Regions from separate parts of the Pseudoalteromonas sp. NEC-BIFX-2020_015 genome, predicted to be linked through region 1. Evidence: riboswitches for the same ligand, from Rfam matches in the RefSeq annotation. Region 1 holds a riboswitch; the other holds the start of a gene.
What was found. Region 1 has a riboswitch for cyclic di-GMP ahead of HH219_RS03705 (hypothetical protein). Riboswitches for the same ligand answer to the same signal wherever they lie in the genome.

Region 1 (9,837 bases):
CCATGTGATCGGTTTTACTGGCTCTGATAATGCGGCGCTTGGATCTTTTTTCTGTAAATCCCAGCGTTTTATCACATCTTTATATGGTGCCCAATCTGGCGAAGTCATTTGATCAAATTGGTTAGTAAAGTAACCAATGCGAGCATCATCAATACGCGGTTGATAGTTATTGTCAGGTAAAGCTACAAATGAATGTTGTACTTTTACAGATACATTGCGAGGGTCGCTAACGGCGCTTGAGCCACGAACACTTGGGTTAGCATTTTCAAATACATAATCTACAACAACATCTAAGTTATTAGCATAAGGGCGTTGTTTTATAATGCGCGATTTTTTATCACTTAATTTGCCGACTTTAAAACGTTTTTTAGCGTTTTTGTCGTTTGGGTTTGGCCATGGAGATACTTTATGTAGCGCTTCGCTTAGAAAAAGCTTATCTACATTAAAAGCGATTTTGCCTTCTTCTTGTTTTTCAATTTTAATACTAGCGAGTACCGCTTCACTGATATTGGCATCGGCTGCTTTTGCAATTGCGCTGTTTTCATCAAACTGGTAGCGCGGTGTTTTACTAATAATATCAATACGGTCAAAGTACTTTCTAAATTCAATTAGCTTGGTTTCACGGTATGCGCCACGAAAATGCCCAGCATCAGTCACGCCATCAACAGTATGTGCGAAATACACAAATGGCGTATCAAGTTGCGACTCGTTAATCACCATTAAGTGAGCGCCAGTTTTTTCATCTTGGTATAAGCTAAAAATACCAGCGAATTCAGTTTTGTTTTTAATTAATTCAGCAATAGTTTTACTTTTTTTGTCATCTTTTTTATCGGCAGCTAATGTGTGGCCGCTGGTTGCTAATGCTAAGCTCAGTGCTAATGTGAGTGTAGTTAATTTCATTTTTATATTTCATTCAGCTTGTAAAAAATTTAGGTAATAGTACCGAATAAAATTAATGAAAAAAGAGAACCGCGATGAATGCTGTTACGTTCAATGTAATGTGTTGATTTTAATGTTTATTTTATTGTAACAAAATGTTCAAAAAATGATTTCTAAAAGATAAACAGAGTAAAATATAAGCGTTCCTGTTTTGGTACATAAATTGTAACAGTTGCTTACAAATGTCACGTTAATGTTTCATTTAGCTCTGTTATTATACTGTCAGTGAAATTTTAAGGGGAATAATAATAATGCGTACAGGTATATTGAAATGGATACTTCCTTTTGTCGCACTAGGCATAGGTATTGTCGGCTTTGTGGGAATAAATGCAATCGCACAAGAGCCAGATAAGAAAGAAATCGTAGATACACGACCCACTGTAAAAGTTGAGCCTGTCTCGGCTAACAATCACCAAGTGGTTATTAATAGCTATGGCGAAGTTAAGCCACTTGAAAGCACACGCCTTTCTGCACAAGTGTCGGGAGAAGTGGTGAGTTGGCATCCAAACTTTGTTGCAGGTGGCATAGTTGCCCGCGGTGAAACATTGTTTAGCATCGAAAAAGATAACTACGAAGCAGCCTTATTACAGGCGGAAGCAGAACTGGCCCAAGCGCAATCGAAACTAATTGAAGAGCAGGCGCAAGCTAAAGTTGCAGCTGATGAAGCAAAGCGTTTTCCTGGTAAAGTGCGTACCGCATTATTTTTACGTGAACCACAAGTATTAAGTGCCCAAGCATCTGTTAAATCAGCTCAAGCTCGTTTAAAGCGAGCGCAACGTGATTTAGATAATTGTGATGTAACAGCCCCTTATGACGCACTTATTGTTAGCCGTGATATTGGTGTTGGCCAATATATTAATATGGGTTCTCAAATTGGAGAATTAAATAATATCGAACAAGCAGAAATCATCATTCCTATCGCTGGTTTTGATAATGTATTTTTACCTGAGCGCGTAAAAGGTATTACAGCAACAGTGATTAAAACAGGTTTACATGGTTTTACTCGCCAAGCAGTAATAGATCGAGATCTTGGTGTGATTGATAACGCAACGCGTATGAGTAGTTTAGTGGTGCGTATTGATGACCCATATGGCCTTACAAATAAACAACCAGCAATTAAATTTGGCAGTTATGTACAAGTAAATTTTGCAGGGACGATGTTGCAGAATATTTATCGTTTACCGCAAGAGCTGGTTAATAATCAAACTGTATGGATTGTAAATGAAGAGCAGCAATTAGAGTCACGTACAGTGAAAGTAATTCGCGAAGAGGGTGAATACTTTTATATCAGCGATGGATTAGAAGCGGATGATCAACTTGTTGTTACTTTACCTGAGTACCCACAAAAGGGTATGGCAGTAAAAGTTGCGGGTGTTCCAGACGTTAAAAAAAGTGATGCGCTAGATAGTGCAGCCACAGAAAAATTATAAAAGGGTGACTGCGTTATGAATAACACTGAATTACCCAGCTCAGATCAACCAAGTGTTGATCCTGTAAGCAAAGAGAAGCAAACAGGTATAATTGCCTACTTTGCGAATAACTCCGTTGCCGCAAATTTAATGATGTTTTTTATCATTTTGATGGGTGTTATAAGCTTTTTTACGATGCAACGCCAGATGTTCCCAAACGTTGAAATCAATTATATTTCTATTAATGCCAATTACCCGGGGGCGTCGCCTCAGGAAATGGAAGAAAGTATCTTAATTAAGATTGAAGAGTCTTTAAAGGATATTACCGAAATCAAAAAAGGTGTCTATCGCTCATTTCGTAATGGCGGTAGCGCGCAATTAGAAATAAATACTGATGCTGAATTAAGTGAAGTGCTTGATAAAGTTAAGTTGCGCGTAGATGGTATTGCAACTTTTCCTGCAGGAATGGAGCCGGTCACCATAAGTCAAATAGAATTCCGCCAAGATGTGATTGGTATGACTTTAGTTGCTGACTTACCATTGAGCGAGCTTAAGCCCATTGCCAATCGTATTGAAAGCGAATTACTGCAGTTATCAAATGTGTCGTTGGTTGTTAATGATGTACCGCTTGATGAAATTGCGATTGAAATCGAACCTGACACATTGCGCCAGTATAATTTAACGTTAACTGACGTCGCAGGTGCGATACGTCGTTATTCAGCTAATTTTTCAGCTGGGCAGTTAAAAACAGACTCGGGTGTTATTTCAGTACGAGTTGAAAACCAATTTTATTCAGGTGAAGAGTTCCGTCAGATCCCCGTTAAAATAGGTGAAAATGGTGCTAAAGTATTACTGCAAGATATTGCAGTAATAAAAGACCAATTTACTGAAGGCGAACGTTACTTTAAGTTTAACGGTGAAAATGCAGTTTACTTATCAGTAAAGGCAACCGAAGATCAAAATATGATCCCAGTTGCAGAGTCTGTAAAAGCGTATATTGATCAAAAAAATAAAAATCTTCCATTAGGTGTTCGACTAGAGCCGTTAATGGATATGACCTACTACCTAAATGCCCGCCTAGACATGATGCTATCCAATTTATTGCAAGGAGCGGTATTGGTCGCGATTATGTTATCAATATTTTTGCGCTTTAAATTGGCGTTATGGGTAATGATTGGTTTGCCAGTTTGCTTCCTTGGCGCGATGATGATGATGCCATTATTTGGTGTGACCATAAATATTATTTCACTCTTTGCCTTTATAATGGTGCTAGGGATTGTGGTGGACGACGCCATTGTCATCGGTGAAAGTGCCTACACTGAAATAGAGAAAAAAGGTGGTGGTGTAGTTAATGTAGTCAACGGCGCAAAACGTGTGGCGACCCCTGCAACTTTTGGCGTTTTAACAACCATTGCAGTATTTGCCCCGTTTACGTTATCAAGTGGTCCTGAGAGTGCTTTCTTTTATGGTATCGCCGTCATTGTGATTTTATGTTTAATATTTAGTTTGATCGAATCAAAGCTAATATTGCCAGCGCATATTGCACACACGAACTTTCCGCCTATCGATCCGAATGGTTGGCGAGCGCGTTTTAATAATCGCTTTTTTGGTTTTGTAAATGGCCCTTATAAGCGCTTTGTTGTGCGCTGTGTTGAGTGGCGTTGGGTGGTACTGTTTGGTTTTATCGGGATGTTAATTTTTACCTTTGGATTAATTTCATCAAACCAAGTACGCATGGTTCCTACACCAAAAGTACCGCACGATTTTCCACAAATTAACCTAGAGATGAACGATAACGCTTCTGATATTCAAACGATTACTGCTATTCGTGAAATCGAAGCCATGGTACTTGAAGTTGATAAACAAACTGAGCGTGAGTTTGGCCAAAAGATTGTTCGTGACGTATTAGTATTTAATCAAGGTCGTACTGAAGCCCAGTTACTTGCACCGTTGGTTGAAGAAGATTTACGCCCATACAATGCGTTTGAGCTTTCACGTCGCTGGCGTGATGCTATGCCAAATATTGCCGGTGTAAAATCACTCACAATCCAAGATGACGTTAATGGTGGCGGTGGTGATGGTGAGTTTGGTTATCTATTATTTGGTTCTGATATCAACACTCTTAATGAAGCCGGGCGTCGCTTTATTCAATTATTGCAACAACAAGAGGGATTGTTTGATATCAGCTCAACCATTGACCCTGCGAGCAAAGAAGTGCAAATGAGCTTAAAGCCAGTTGCCTATGATTTAGGCTTGGATTTAGCATCGATCGCTAATCAAGTTGGGGCGAGTTTTTATGGTGGTGAAGCGCAGCGTGTTATTCGCGGTGGTGAAGAAGTACGTGTAATGGTGCGTTACCCAAAACTCACACGCGAAGCTTTTTCATCACTTAAGCATGCCGTGATCACAACTCCGCAAGGCCGAGAAGTATTACTTGGTGATGTGGTTGAGCTTACAGAAAAGCCAGGTATCAGCTATATTCGCCGCGAAGGTGGTTACCGTACAGTATACATATATGGCAGCATCGACGAAGAAGTGATAGAGCCAAACGAAGTGGTTAAGCAAGTGAAAGAAAACCTACTACCGCAGCTTAAAGAAGAATACCCAAGTGTTAAGTCTGAGCTAGGTGGTGCTATAGAGGAACAACAAGCACAAGCTAATGAGCAGATCATGTTCTTTATTGGTGGCATGTTCTTAGTTTATATTTTGTTAGCGGTTCCACTAAAAAGTTACGCACAGCCTCTTATCGTAATGTCGGTTATTCCGTTTAGTTTAACGGGAGCAATTTGGGGTCATTACTGGTTTGGTTTAGATATTAGCTTAATGTCAGGTTTTGGCTTAATTGCTGCCGCAGGTGTTGTGATCAATGATTCATTAGTTATGACTGACTTTGTAAACCAAGCGCGTCGTGCTGGAGTGAGTATTAAAGATGCTGTAATTGAAGCGGGTTGTGCGCGCTTTAGGCCTATTTTACTTACTTCAATTACTACGTTTGCTGGTGTATTACCGATTATGTTTGAAACCAGTTTACAGGCTAAATTCGTAATACCAATGGCGGTTGCTCTTGGTTTTGCTGTTATGTTTGCAACCCTGATTACACTCTTATTAGTACCGTGTTTGTACATTATAATGAGTGACGTAGGTGGCGTATTTAGAGGCCTATTTAGAAAAATAAAAGGCCTATTTTCACGTAGGAAACAACTTGCCTAAAGAAAAACAACTCAAATCTAATGAGTTATAAAAGCCAGTGCATTACGCACTGGCTTTTTGCTTTTTAAATCGATACTCAGACCACCTTTAACAGTCGGTTTTTAATTTTTATAGGTGTTAAGGGTTGGTTTTTTATTTTTAGTACATTCTTTTGTTTGATTTGTGCTGCAGCTCACTTTATAATCCACCTGTATTGGCAAACTAATCGAAAGGTTAGGACGCAAAGTTTCCGGTCTAAGGTTTTAGCGTGCTAAAACTAAGATAGCGGGGCCGTCGCACGGCGTTATTACACCCTCACTGTGTGCCATTTGTCCTAAAAGTAATAAAAAAGTATTTATTTTATCCGTCAAATGATGGATAGTACCTATTAGTGATTCTTAAGGTGTTGCTTTGTTTATGCATACGTCATTGGCTTGCGGAAAATGGATGCCAATTGGTTGCTTAAATCACCATACCCAATTATTTGTGGGTGATAGGGTGACGGTAACCTTTTTTGACATGCAAGGAGAGCTAGTCGGTTTATCATTTAACTACCAAATCACCAGCGCTGAGCAGGGTGAACCACACAGTTGGCCGCGTTTTATTGCCGAATACATTAATACACATATACCGCTAGTTGAAGCAGGTAAAATGACCGAACAAGGGCTAATCGTTGCCTATCGGTCAAATCAAATTTACGCCCTTGAGGGGTGTGGAATTGAACGTGCTGAAATAACGTTTCATTGCATTGCAAAGTGCGATGATATAAAAACAGACAAACCAGCATATGATTATGTTTACCCAGAAAAAAGTAATGACTATAATGCCGGCGTTAAAGTATTACAGCCAAAAACAGGTTTAATTTATAAATGTAAGCCTTGGCCTTTCAGTCAATTTTGCAAAGTTAAAGAAGAAAATAACCCACTTTATGAGCCTGGTGTTGGCCAAAGTTGGAATTTAGCTTGGCAGCAAGTTTCCCCCTAATGCTATTTGGCATTCTTTGGCCCACTCATTGAGTGGGCTTTTTTATGCGCATTTAAAAATTATGGTAGACTCAGATTCTCAAAATTTTTTATTGGTTTTTCTGTGGCTCAATCAAACTTATCGTTGTCTGTACTTTCAAATGCGCCGGTTGCACATAAGCAGCCGCATGCTTTAACAACACATCAAAAAACACGAATTGATGATTACTATTGGATGCGTGATGATGATCGCTCTGAGCCTGCGATACTTAAACATTTAGAAGCCGAAAATAATTATTGCGATCAGCAACTCGCAAAAATTAAGCCTTTTCAAACACAATTGTTTGAGGAGCTAAAAGGGCGAATTGTTAAAGATGACAATACCTACCCGGTAAAAGATGGCGAGTATTGGTACCACAGTGAAGTACGTGGCGATGACGAATACTCTCGCCATTACCGTAGTCGTTCAATGACTACGGCAGATAAACAATTGCTATTAGATGTAAACCTACTTGCTGAAGGTTTTGAATTTTACGAGTTAGGCGAGGTGGCGATTAGCCCAAATGAACAACTACTTGCTTACTCTGAAGATACCGATGGTCGTCGTATTTATGTGGTTAAATTTAAAAAAATTGATAGCGATGGTTTGCTTGAGGATGTATTAGAAAACACCGAAGGCCAAGTTGTTTGGGCGAACGACAATAAAACTGTTTTTTATGTTAAGAAAGATCTGAAAACCTTGTTGGGTTATCAGGTTTATCGCCATATATTAGGTACACCACAATCTGACGACGTATTAGTGTATGAAGAACAAGATCGCAGCTTTTTTATGGGGTTAGGTAAAAGTCGCGATGAAAGCTTAATTATTATTGATTTAGCGACCACTGAAACTAATGATATGTGGGTGTTAGATGCTAATCAGCCTTGGGCCGAATTTGCTCAGTTGATGCCGCGTGAAGAAAGTCATGAATTTGATATCGATAAACTTGATGACACATTTTATATTGTTACTAATTGGCAGGCAAAAAACTTTCGTTTAATGACGGCAACCGCCACCACTATTGCGGATAAGATGCAGTGGCTTGAGCACACGCCCCATCGTGCAGAGGTACTTTTAGAAGGTGTTGAAATATTTAACGATTTTTTAGTGCTGACTGAGCGCGAGCAAGGACAAACGCGTTTTATTGTTATTAATAAACAACAGCAACGAATGACGTTAGAATTTGATGACCCTTGTTACTATGCCGCTATAGCAATGAACCCAGAGCATGATTCGCACGTGGCACGTATTTATTATTCAAGCCTGACAACACCGGGTTCGCTGTATGAAGTAGATTTAAATAACGGTAAAAAGGCCTTATTAAAACAACAGCAAGTCTTAGGTGACTTCGATCCTGAAAATTACGCCTCAGAACGATTAATGATAACAGCACGTGATGGCGTAAAAGTACCCATATCCCTAGTGTATCGTAAAGACACATTTAATAAAGATGGAACCAATCCACTTTTTCAATATGGTTATGGTGCGTATGGTTACACCATAGATCCTAGCTTTTCGAGCACTTCACTTAGTTTGCTAGATCGTGGGTTTGTATATGCAATAGCCCATGTGCGTGGCAGCGAAATGCTGGGGCGAGATTGGTATGAACAAGGTAAAAAAGAGCATAAGCAAAATAGTTTTAATGACTTTGTTGATGCAACTAACGCATTGGTAGCTCAAGGTTATGGAGCACAAGATAAGGTTTTTGCCTCAGGTGGTAGTGCAGGTGGTTTATTAATGGGAGCCGTCGTTAATCAAGCACCAGAGCTTTACTTAGGGGTTGGTTGCCACGTGCCATTTTTAGATGTGCTGACAACTATGCTTGACGAATCAATCCCTTTGACCACCAACGAATACGATGAATGGGGAAATCCAAATGACCTTGACTATTATAATGTGATTGATAAATACTCGCCGTATGACAATATAAAGGCACAAGCATACCCAAACATATTGGTCACGACAGGATTGCATGATTCTCAGGTTCAATACTGGGAGCCAATGAAGTGGGTGGCTAAAATGCGAGAATACAAAACAGATGATAATATTTTAGTATTTAAAACGGATATGGATGCAGGCCATGGTGGTGCATCTGGACGCTTTAAAAGCTTAGAAGAAAAAGCGCTGGAAATGGCATTTTTTATTAGCTTAGCTAAGTAATGGATTAAAATTTAACTACCATATGAGGTACTAAAATGTTTGGCGCGCATGGTAATTGGCAATACTCCATTGAACCTCCAATGATTTATATTAAAATCAGTGGATGCTTTAATCGTGAAGGTGTGATTGCGTTCACTAAAGAAGTGTTTGATGACCTAGCCAAGTTACCACCTAATTCAATAGAGCATGCAGTTATTAATTTAGCAGACTTTGAATTAGTAACGGCCGATAGCTTGGAGGTCGCCCAGGCGTATTTTCATGGTGTAAAAGCGCGAGGCTATAAGCAAGTTGATTATATTCAACCAAACTTAATAGCTCAAAGCCTGCTTGAGAACATTTGGCGTGAAAGTGGTATGGATGTACGGTATCACGCTAGCTTGCAACAATATACGCAGCAATATCCAGAGCATATTTATGTAAAAAACTGGCTTTAATTAAGCGGTTTGTAATATCGTCGCTAAGCTATTTTTATAACGCCTTGAGAGATTGAGTTGCACGCCATTTTTTAGTTTTAGCTTATAGTCACCACTATCGGTGGCTGTCAGCTCAGAAATAACAGCTTGCTTTACCAGTGTTGAACGATGAATTCTAATAAACCCCGCAGGAGCGAGCTGTTGCTCAATATTCTTCATCGTTTCACGGTGTAATACAGCGGCATCTTGTTGCCAAAAATGCAGCTCGACATAATTTCCTGCGCCATTAATCCAAATAATGTCGTCTATTTCAATGAGTCTCACTTTCCCAACATCTTTAACTATTAGGTGTGAATTTACCAGTGGTTTTGTAAGCTGATGTGCTTGCTCCATCGCACTTGCTAAAGGGCATAGATGGATAAGTTTTTCAAAACACTTATTTAGCCGTGAAATAGGGCTATGTGTAGTAATAAAATCGACGGCACCTATCTCAAAAGCTAAAGTCGCGAGCTTTGGATCGTCAGCAATAATAACTAATTTAGCGTTTTTACTCAGGTCAACAAGTTGGATCAGTAGGGTCGGTTGTGGTGCCTCGGATAGTTGCAGCAATATGACATTAAATTGGCTTGTATCAAGTTTATCTAATTGCTCTAAGGTTGTTGATGTGTGGGAATAAAAATGCCTATTGCCATCAAGCTGTATATCAAGCAGAGCATTGAATTCTT
Region 2 (9,837 bases), on a different contig from region 1:
AGAGACCGTAACCATTAAAGCTATAAATAGGTTTTAAATCAGGGCGTTTTGTTGCGGGGAGTACTTTACGTTTGAAGTTATCCAACACAAGGGGGGTTGCATTTTCTTCTTCAAAATAAATTAATACCATGTGTGGTACATCGAGAGTTAACTGGCGAACATACATTAAACGCAACTTATTTTCAGGAACGCCTAGGGCAAGTAATGAAAAGTATTTTGCAATGGCGTAATCTTCACAATCACCACCACCGCGCCCTAACGTTTCTATTGGTGAAGCCCAATAATCTTTTTTACCCCAAAATGCAATGTCTTCGTAATAATCAACTTGGCGATTAAAAAATGAATTCACGGCATTGAGTTGCACCCATGTATTATCACTTTGATGCTTTTTTAAAAGTGTTAACCAATCTGTATAGCGGTCAACGCCATCTTGGTTATATTTATTGGCAACGAATCGTACAAATTTCTCGTTGTTTAGCCTTTCTTCAATTTTTTGAGCAAAGGCAAACAATGAAAAAGCGAATACACATGCTAATAGGAGAAGTTTATTCAAGCTTTACTCTAAGTTACACATTAAAAATAATAATAACTTCATAGTGTTTTAATATCGCCGATTCGTCAAACGTTCATTACTATTACATAGTAAACCTAAACACATGATTACTATAAATGTCATAGCGTTAGCTGTTGCTTGTAAAGGGAAATCAACAAATATGTGGATCATCATAAATAGCATACTTGTTGCTACACCAAAACTCACGCCCTTATACAGTGATGATTCTTTTTTTGTCATATTTTTTAAAACTATGAAAAATATGTAGATTAATAATACAAACACGATGAGAGAACTTATTAGTCCGAATTCAATAGCAAATTGAACATATTCATTATGAGCATGATCATAAAACCCTGAATAGGGCAGTGATTGGCTAGTAGTAAATAATCCATAAAAACTACCACCACCGGAACCCGTTATGGGAAGATTTTCGATTAAAGTGAGAGAATCACGTACAACCTCATCGCGAGTTTCTTCAACAAAACTTGTTTCTATTAAGCGAGTTTGTAGTTTTTCTGCATCAAAAATAGTTCCAACAAGTATTATGTCAATTGCAAAGAAGCTGGCAATTAAATATTTTAAAGACCATGGCTTTTTATTATAAAAACGTAATGCAAATAGTCCCATTATGGCCAAAGAGGCAAAAAAAGCTACATTCCCCATTCTAGAGCGCGTAAGTAAAAGAGCGACAACGATTACAATTAGAGATAAACGAATAATTAACTTTTTCGATAACATGCTTTGTATAATATCTCTTAAGTAATAGCGGACCTTGGTGTAAGAGTTGGGGCTTATTTTTAATTCACTTATAATAAAGCCAATGCTAATAGCTAAAATCATAGCAAGGTAGTTAGCTAAATGGTTATGATAAATAAATGAACCATTCGCACGTTCTGCATATTGTAAACCAAAAAGAGGTGTTGATAAGTTGGGGGAAAGGTTGAGAATAGTGGCATAAATTGCCTGAAATAAACCTGCTATTATTAATGCATAAACAATTTTTGAAATTCGTGCTTTACTATGCGTATAAACACAGACTAACCAGGCGAATAAAAAAAAGCTAATGGTTTTTAATAATAAAATTTGTGTTTGTATAGGATCAAGACTTAAATCAAACGCTAATTGCAAACTGAGTGTAATAAGTAACGCGCCAATCAGGCAGAAAATTGGCCATGTTTTAATTGCTGGGAAAAAAGCAGTTTGCATTTTTGAGTGAGAGAGTGAGTGCAAAAGAAAAAGCACAAAAACAACTATTTCGGAAATTGCCCATGCCCATGGTCTATTGCTGCCAAGAGGTATTGGAAGCCAAACTATTAAACAGCAAATGCTATAAAATATAAACTTATTAAACATAAAGTCACAAAAAAAGCCCAGCTATTGGGCTCCTTAGAATAGTAATAGATTAGTTATCTGAAACGGTACTGCCGCCGCCGCCGCTACCAGAACCTGTTGCGCTAGCTAATGGTGTCCCGGTACCAGAATTTATCCCAGTGGTATTTTGTCCGCCAGCTGCTGTTCCTGAACTAATTAGCTCTAAATTGAGGTTTGGATTCGCACTTGCGTAGACAAGTAATTCATCTTCGGTTAGTCCATTAGCCTTAGCGAAAGCGAAAAAAGATTCTTGCTGTTCATTAGTTAAAGAAAGACCGTTGATCAGCTGAGATAAGCATTGCTGCTTATTTTCACCAACTAAAGTTAAACATTGGGTTAATTGCTCTAAAGGTAGGTTAGCTGCTTCATCCGTGTTTTGATTAGCTGAGGCTGTTGCTGATAGAACAAGCAACCCAAAAATCAAAGGTAGTTTTTTCATATCCCTAATTATCCTTACTTAGTTATTGTTTTCAATATTCAGCATCTTCAATAAAAACGATTATATATATTCTTGGTTTTTTTGCACCTATTTCTTTAACAAAGCGAAAAATAAGTTTAAAAATGACAGGGTTGTCATTTTTGCATTAGTGCTTAAAATACAATAAATTATAAAAAATATTTTTCCCTTGTATTGTTATTTTAGGGACGCTAGAATTGTCCCCAATAAACGCATCTTGATGTTTAAATGTACAGTCTGAATTCAATGTGGATTTGACAAATCAAGTAAGGAGATGCGTGTATTTAATACACTAATTAAAAAAAGCCAAACTTGGTGTGAGTCAAGGACGGAAAGCCACGGGTCTCCTAAATCATTAGGACGATAGCCGGGTTGCTGAACATTACTTTTAAAAAATTTATATGTGAGGCATCTCTTATCATGAATCTGCAACAAACTTTCTTCGGTACAAATGAAATAGATCTTTTTGATACGCTTATCAACGGTAAATATTTAAACACGATGGCTGGTAATGATTCAGTTATTGTTAATCACGTCGACTTCGGCGCTGTATTAAATGGTGGTGATGACACTGATTTATTATCGTACAGCTCTTCAAATGAAGGTCTGTATATACGTTTAGATAAAGGATGGGTAACAAGTATTGATAATAAATCTTTATTTAGTTGGACAGACCTAAATGCAGGTATAGCTGATGGATCTATTGCACACGATACCGTTGAAAATTTTGAAATTTTAATTGCATCTGACTACGCAGATATAATTCAAGGTTCAAGTAATGCAGATACAATTTATGGCATGTCAGGAAATGATTATATAAATGGTGGTGCTGGATTTGATTCACTTTATGGCGGTAACGGTGATGATCTTATTAAAACTGGCAAAGGCTGGGGCGACTTTGTAGATGGCGGAGAAGGTAACGATACAATTAACTTTTTTGGTGAAACATCTGAGCAAGGTGTGTACGCTCGTATGGATAAAGGTTGGGCAACTGATTACCAAAATAAGTTTGATTACACTTGGAAAGAAATAAATAGCAAAATAGAGTCAGGTGAGCTTGCGGCCGATAAATTTGTTAATGTTGAAAACTTCACAGGCACAAATTTCAGAGATATCATCCAAGGTAGTTCTGGTGATAATATTATCAAGGGTGCTGGAGGCGCAGATTACATTAACGGTGGTTTAGGCTCAGATACTGCTAGCTATTTTGGTAGCACAGTTGATGGCCATGGCGTCAATGTGCGTTTAGATCAAGGTTTTTCAGTAAGTATGGCTGATAGAAGCTCTCTAAGCTGGAAAGAACTTTTACAAGCCGTTAAGTCTGGCCAGATTGAAGCTGATAAGCTTGTTAGTATCGAAAATGCTATTGGCTCAAAATACAATGATGCGATCCAAGGCGATAGATTTGATAATCGCTTAGAAGGCGCTCAAGGTAACGATTTCTTAAATGGTGGTGATGGAAATGATGTGCTTGTTGGCGGCAGTGGTATAGACCGATTAGTTGGCGGACGTGGGGATGACACTTTTTATGCTGATGAAACCGATCGTCCTATTAATGGTGGTCAAGGCTTTGATTTAATTGCTAAAATGGATGATGTAGATGGTGATAATGCCGTAGATATTGATTTAGGTAATAGCAAATATAACAGTATTGAAGCGTTTATTGGCAATTCTAATAATGATGTTAACTACACGCTTAACGTATCACTTGATAAAGTAGCTCAGCAATCAGAAGGTACTTACGACGATATGTTTTTCGCAATAGGCATTGATACATTGACGTTCTCTGAGCAAGTTGAACAACAATCAACTCAAGAGTTAGAGGGTGATTACGAAGCCGAGTTAGTTGCATTACTAGGCCTTGATGCATCGGCACAACTTAAAGAGACAGTTTACTTAACTGAAAATAATAACTTAGTTACTGTCATTGAAGAAGTGATTGAAGAGTCTGTAAATGATGTTAGCGGTGCAGGTAGTTTTGATTTTGAAAATCAAGAAATGACATACATCGTTTAATATACCGTTTGTATAGTGTAAACAGCAGCTTTAAGCTGCTGTTTTTTTATTGCCTTTAAGATTGCCTATAAGTTGAGATTGGTGTGAAAAAAATCAAACAACACGTGATAAATCGTGTTAGATGGACATTTTTTTTTAGTTTATTGACTAGCGTTCTTATGTTGGTTGTACCCATTTACTCGCTTCAGGTTTTTGATCGCGTTTTAAGTTCATTCAGTTTAGATACTTTATACTTATTAACCGCGATTGCATGCTGGCTAGTTATTGTGTTTGGCGTTTTAGATTGGGCTAAACAACGGTTAGTTTATGCCACAGCGAATGAGTGGCGTGAGCAGGCCAATGCTTTATATGCAGAAGTAGGCTTTGCAACAAGTGAAAATGGCAAACTGATCAGCGATATAAAGCAAGCAGAAAACGGATTACAAAGCCACTTGTCAACAGTAGCAGATATCCCCTGGACGAGCCTTTTTTTATTTGTACTGTTAATCATTCACCCAACTTTTTTTAATATTGCACTCGCAAGTATAGTGGTACTTATGGTCCTTGCGTTTATTAATTATAAATTTAGTCAACGCGCCAGTCTGCAGCCTTTATCTGGCAATGTTCACACAACCATAGTACAAAATAATCGCTACTTAACGGCATCAGGCCTGATTGCGCCAATGGTTGAACTATGGCAAAAATATATTGATAAAACCGCTACAAATCAGCTGAGTTATAAAACCCAAACCTTAAATGTAAGCAGCTTTTCAAAAACCTATCGACTAATAATTCAAATAATGATCACCTGTGTGGGTGTTTACTATGTACTTAATCAACAACTATCCGTTGGCGGTATGATTGCTGCGAGTTTAATTATTGGGCGCGCATTAGGGCCTTTTGAACAAGCCGTCATGCAATTACAACACTGGGTAACCTGTTACAAAGCCTGGAAAAGAGTCACTAATCTCAAGAGTGATTTAGCGCCGACTGAGTATACTCAACCTCCTTTACCAACGGGCTCAGTAATTGCACAAAAGATTATTTATAAATATCAAAATGCAAATAAAGTATTTATAAAAACGCTGAGCGCAGAATTTAATTCATCCCATGTCGTAATTGGTGCAAATGGTGCGGGTAAAACTACATTACTAAAGCTCCTCTCGGGTGAATATGCTCCATTTTCTGGCGAAATAAGAATAGATGGAAGCCAATTATCCAGCTGGGATTACGCGAATAAACAAAAAATAATTGGTATTTATCGTTCTGATTTGCCATTGACACAGGCCACAATTATTTCAAATATGTCCACTGATGCTGAAAATATTTCTTATGCAATTGAGCTTTCTCAAATACTTGGTTTACATGAAAAAGTGATGCAGCATGAGCAAGGCTACGATACCGAATTGGTCGATATTCAATCGCAACTTAGTAGCTCTGAAATACAATTAATTATCCTCATTAGAGCATTGTGCAATAAGCCGCATGTATTAATAGCAGACAATATTGATGATCATCTAGATACACGTTCAGAGTTAGCACTGGCAAAATTATTAGTGCAAAGAACCCAGCAAGGAAAAATCACCATCTACAGCGCCAAAAAAATGAATTTAATTAGTAAAGCGCAAAATGCACTATATCTTGAAGATGGCAATGTTAAATTTAACGGAAAAACGGCAGATTTTTTTGCTAGCCGCAATAAAATAAAAGAGGCAAGCAATGGCTAAAAATAGTAGTAACAAATGGATCGTTGTAAGTTTTTTAACATTCATTTTCGGGTTTGGCACGTTTATTTTGTGGTCTACACTGTCTCCTTTAAGTTCAGCTTCAATAGCTGTGGGCAGTGTTGTTGTAAAAGGACACAAAAAAAGTGTTCAACATTTAGAAGGGGGGATAATTGAGGCTATTTATGTGGAAGAAGGCCAATATGTTGAGCAAGGTGAGGTGCTATTTAGACTGGCTAAAGATCAGGCTTTAAATTTATTTGAGCAAACACACACTCAGTATCTTCATGCAAAAGCCGCTTTTCAACGAATTCAAGCAGAATTGTCAGGAATTGATACACTATCATTTTCTGATTTTGATAAAAACAACCCAAAAATTAAAGCGATGTTAGATTATCAAGTTGAGCAATTTAATGCCAATACACATAAATTAAACAGTTTAATTTCTCTTCAGCTTGAGCAAAAAGAACAAAATACACAGCAACTACAAACACTTCTGGCCAGACAATTATCAGATAAAAAACAATTAAAAATTTCGAACGAACATGTAGCTATGTATCAAGAGCTAGAGAAGAAAGGCTATTCATCCAGATCACAATATTTGGCGGCAAAAAGTAATCAAGAGTCAATTTTAGGTCGCTTAAATGAATATGTGGGTTTAATACAACGTGCTCAAGCTGCTATTAATGAATCTGAACTTTCATTAGCAAGTATCAAAATCGAAAATCAAAAACAACTCAGAGAAGTGTTTGAAAAACAGCAAGAGTTATTAAGTATTAGAGAATCAGAATATCGTCGCATTAAAGATGTATTAGACAGAACGGTTATAGTTAGTCCAATATCAGGTTATGTAGTGAATTTATCAGTTAATACATTACAAGGGGTAATTAGTCCTCGCCAGGTGTTACTAGATATTGTTCCAGATACAGAGGATTTAATTGTTGAAGTATTATTAAATCCAAAAGATATTGAGTCAGTAAATATTGGCATGCAAGCAAAAGTGAGATTGTCATCATATAATATGCGCCGTGTTGCACCAATCGATGGGGTGATAGAAAATGTATCTGCGGATAGAATATATGATAAAGAAAAAGAAATATCGGCATATAAAATAAAAGTGAAAATAGACACTATACCTGAAAATATAGAACTATATCCTGGGATGCCAGCAGAGGTTATGATATTACTAGAAAAAAGGACTCCTCTAGATTATTTATTATCACCATTGCTTGAGTTAAATTACAATGCGCTAAGAGAGCATGGATAAATATATATTTATAAGAAATAAAAAACGCTCATTACAGAGCGTTTTTTTACTCCAATAATTTATAATTAGTTATCAGAACCGCCGCAGTCATCATCATCACCGTCACGAGATCCTGAACCACCGCCAACACAGCCATCTCCAGGGCCATCATCATCATCGGATAAGAAATTTTCCCCACGACGAGCTAGCCACCATTCAAATTGCTGACGAATTCTTTCTTCTCTATTTGTAACTGTTGTTGCAGTTACTTGTTGCATTGCAACAAGTAGATCACTTAATGCAAAATCATCCAACTGGAATTTAGGATCAATCGATGTGTTTTGCATTATATAAGAATAAAAAGCTTGATATACCTCTGCGCGATTATATTCGTCCGCTTTAGTCGTAGTAGTAAATAACATGCTCGTACCAAGTGCAGTTATTAACAGTGCTTTTGGGAATTCCATTTTTAAACCCTCAAAGTAAATAATACACTCATATTTTATAGTGAAAAAGGATTAAAATACAGTGAATATTAAATATCTAGGTATATTTATTGTACTGTTTTATAATTGCCGTTTTTTGAGTGATTGTGCTTGCTATAAAATATATTTCTGTAGTTTATTTGGAATTATTAATTTTGCTATGTAAATAACGAATGCAGATGATATAAATGCCAACGTTGGAAGTAACCAACCAGTTATAGAGGCTTTATTTAGAATAGCAAGTGGAATAATGTGTATCAGATATATTCCAAAGGTAAGCTTTGAAAAAGAATTAATGTATGGGCTTGTCTTAATAATAGGCTTGTTAAGTAGAAGCAGAATGCTAAATGAAATCCCTACAATATATGTTGATGATAGGCCAGGTAGTTTGCTTATATATAAAAAAATGATGCTTACTAGTATGCTCGTTAATATAATCAGCCTAGCTAAATTATTCTTTTTTACTTCAAAACAATAAAAAAGATAACCAATTAAAACAGCGGGGAGTGCATGCAAATATTGTGGTAGTGGACTTGTTAGTTCATAGGCTCTCCAGTCAGCCCCAAAATAAAATAATGTAGGCAATAAAAGGCTAAAAAAGAGTAATGTAAAATTAGTCGGCAAGTGTTTTTTTAAATTAACTATAAACACAGTTACTATGAAAATAAATGCTAAATACCATAGGTGAATTGAAGGCGTTGATAAAATATCAAAAAATATATTTTCAGTAGATTGAGTTGGCACTTTGCCGATGAATCTATATAGAATGAAATAAATTAAAGACCACAGTAAGCAAGGTAATATAAGCCTTTCGATTTTCGTTTTAATAGGGCTTTCTTTATTTGATCTTAAAGTATAAAAAACAGCTGTAATTATAAAAAATACTAATCCAGTATATGCAATGCTTTTCCCAAAGAACACACTAGAATGAAACCAGACGATCCCAAAAGCAGATAAAATCCTTATCAATTCAATATCACTTCGCATAAAAATTCTTAAAAGTTAAAAAGCTATTAATTTAATTTATCAAGATGCTGCTGTCTAATCAAATACATTTATTTTAGCTATTAAAAATATTTTTTAAATTTATCCAAGGTATTAATAATCACTAAAGTTAATTGTGTTCCTAATATGGATTGTTATAATTTATAGTTTAGTATAAAATGACAGGTAATTTTATACTATGGATGATAAAGAGAAAAGGAAATGAATAATACTGATCAAGGTCGATTTCTAATCATCAATAGTGATTGTTTTTCATACGACTTTTTGCTTGATTATGAAAGTGTAGAAAAATTATCAGAACTTTCTAATTTGTGTCTATTTTACTCTGCGGGCTCAAATGTAAACGTAAAAGAAGATGACTTATCCGGATATAGGTTAATAGATCCTCTTGTAGTACATATAAATAAAACACCTACGGAATTGAAAATCAATTCATCTCAATTAGCAATGGGGAATATATATTATCTAGATAGGGGGAATGGCATTGAAGCTGTATCATCCGATCCGGCCATCTTGGCAGCTTTATTTGATTGTGAACTATCAAAAAATGCAATTTTTCAAGATGTTTCTATAGGGTTTCGTTTAGGCAGTTTATCCATTTTTGAAAACGTATATAAGTTAAATGCCAGAAAATATATTAAGATTTGTAATAATAAAATTACAATTCATGAAATGATTATAGAACCTCTTTCTTTTGACATTGCCGAAGAAAGGCTTTTGGATACACTTCCTAAAATGGTGGCTGAATGTTTTTCGAACGACTATGCGGTTGAATTAACAGGTGGTATTGATAGTCGACTAGTATATGCCTTAGGCCTTGCTGGCGGTGTTTCTCCGAAAGTTAACTTCACTATAGGTAAAGAATTAGATAGTGATGTACAAATTGCAAAATTGATTAGTAAGTTATCAGGTTCAGATCACTTTTTGATTAGTGATGCTTTTGATGCTCAAAAGCTTGTTGAGGATGGTTCAAAGTTTGTTTCGCTATCTGGATTTTG

Region 2: it holds a riboswitch for cyclic di-GMP, as region 1 does, so the genes downstream of both, HH219_RS00025 (calcium-binding protein) here and HH219_RS03705 (hypothetical protein) in region 1, are expected to answer to the same signal.

What each region holds. Positions count from the first base shown of each region.
Region 1 is NZ_JABCJL010000003.1:161,445-171,281, reverse strand. It holds gene HH219_RS03720 (zinc-dependent metalloprotease) at 1-900, opposite strand, end outside; gene HH219_RS03715 (efflux RND transporter periplasmic adaptor subunit) at 1,191-2,369, shown strand; gene HH219_RS03710 (efflux RND transporter permease subunit) at 2,385-5,558, shown strand; cyclic di-GMP riboswitch class I at 5,744-5,836, shown strand; gene HH219_RS03705 (hypothetical protein) at 5,955-6,521, shown strand; gene HH219_RS03700 (S9 family peptidase) at 6,624-8,699, shown strand; gene HH219_RS03695 (hypothetical protein) at 8,735-9,133, shown strand; gene HH219_RS03690 (response regulator transcription factor) at 9,134-9,837, opposite strand, start outside.
Region 2 is NZ_JABCJL010000001.1:2,710-12,546, forward strand. It holds gene HH219_RS00010 (transglutaminase-like cysteine peptidase) at 1-553, opposite strand, end outside; gene HH219_RS00015 (O-antigen ligase family protein) at 602-1,909, opposite strand; gene HH219_RS00020 (hypothetical protein) at 1,959-2,366, opposite strand; cyclic di-GMP riboswitch class I at 2,680-2,764, shown strand; gene HH219_RS00025 (calcium-binding protein) at 2,805-4,400, shown strand; gene HH219_RS00030 (ATP-binding cassette domain-containing protein) at 4,559-6,106, shown strand; gene HH219_RS00035 (HlyD family type I secretion periplasmic adaptor subunit) at 6,099-7,370, shown strand; gene HH219_RS00040 (hypothetical protein) at 7,436-7,816, opposite strand; gene HH219_RS00045 (acyltransferase family protein) at 7,949-8,821, opposite strand; gene HH219_RS00050 (hypothetical protein) at 9,041-9,837, shown strand, end outside.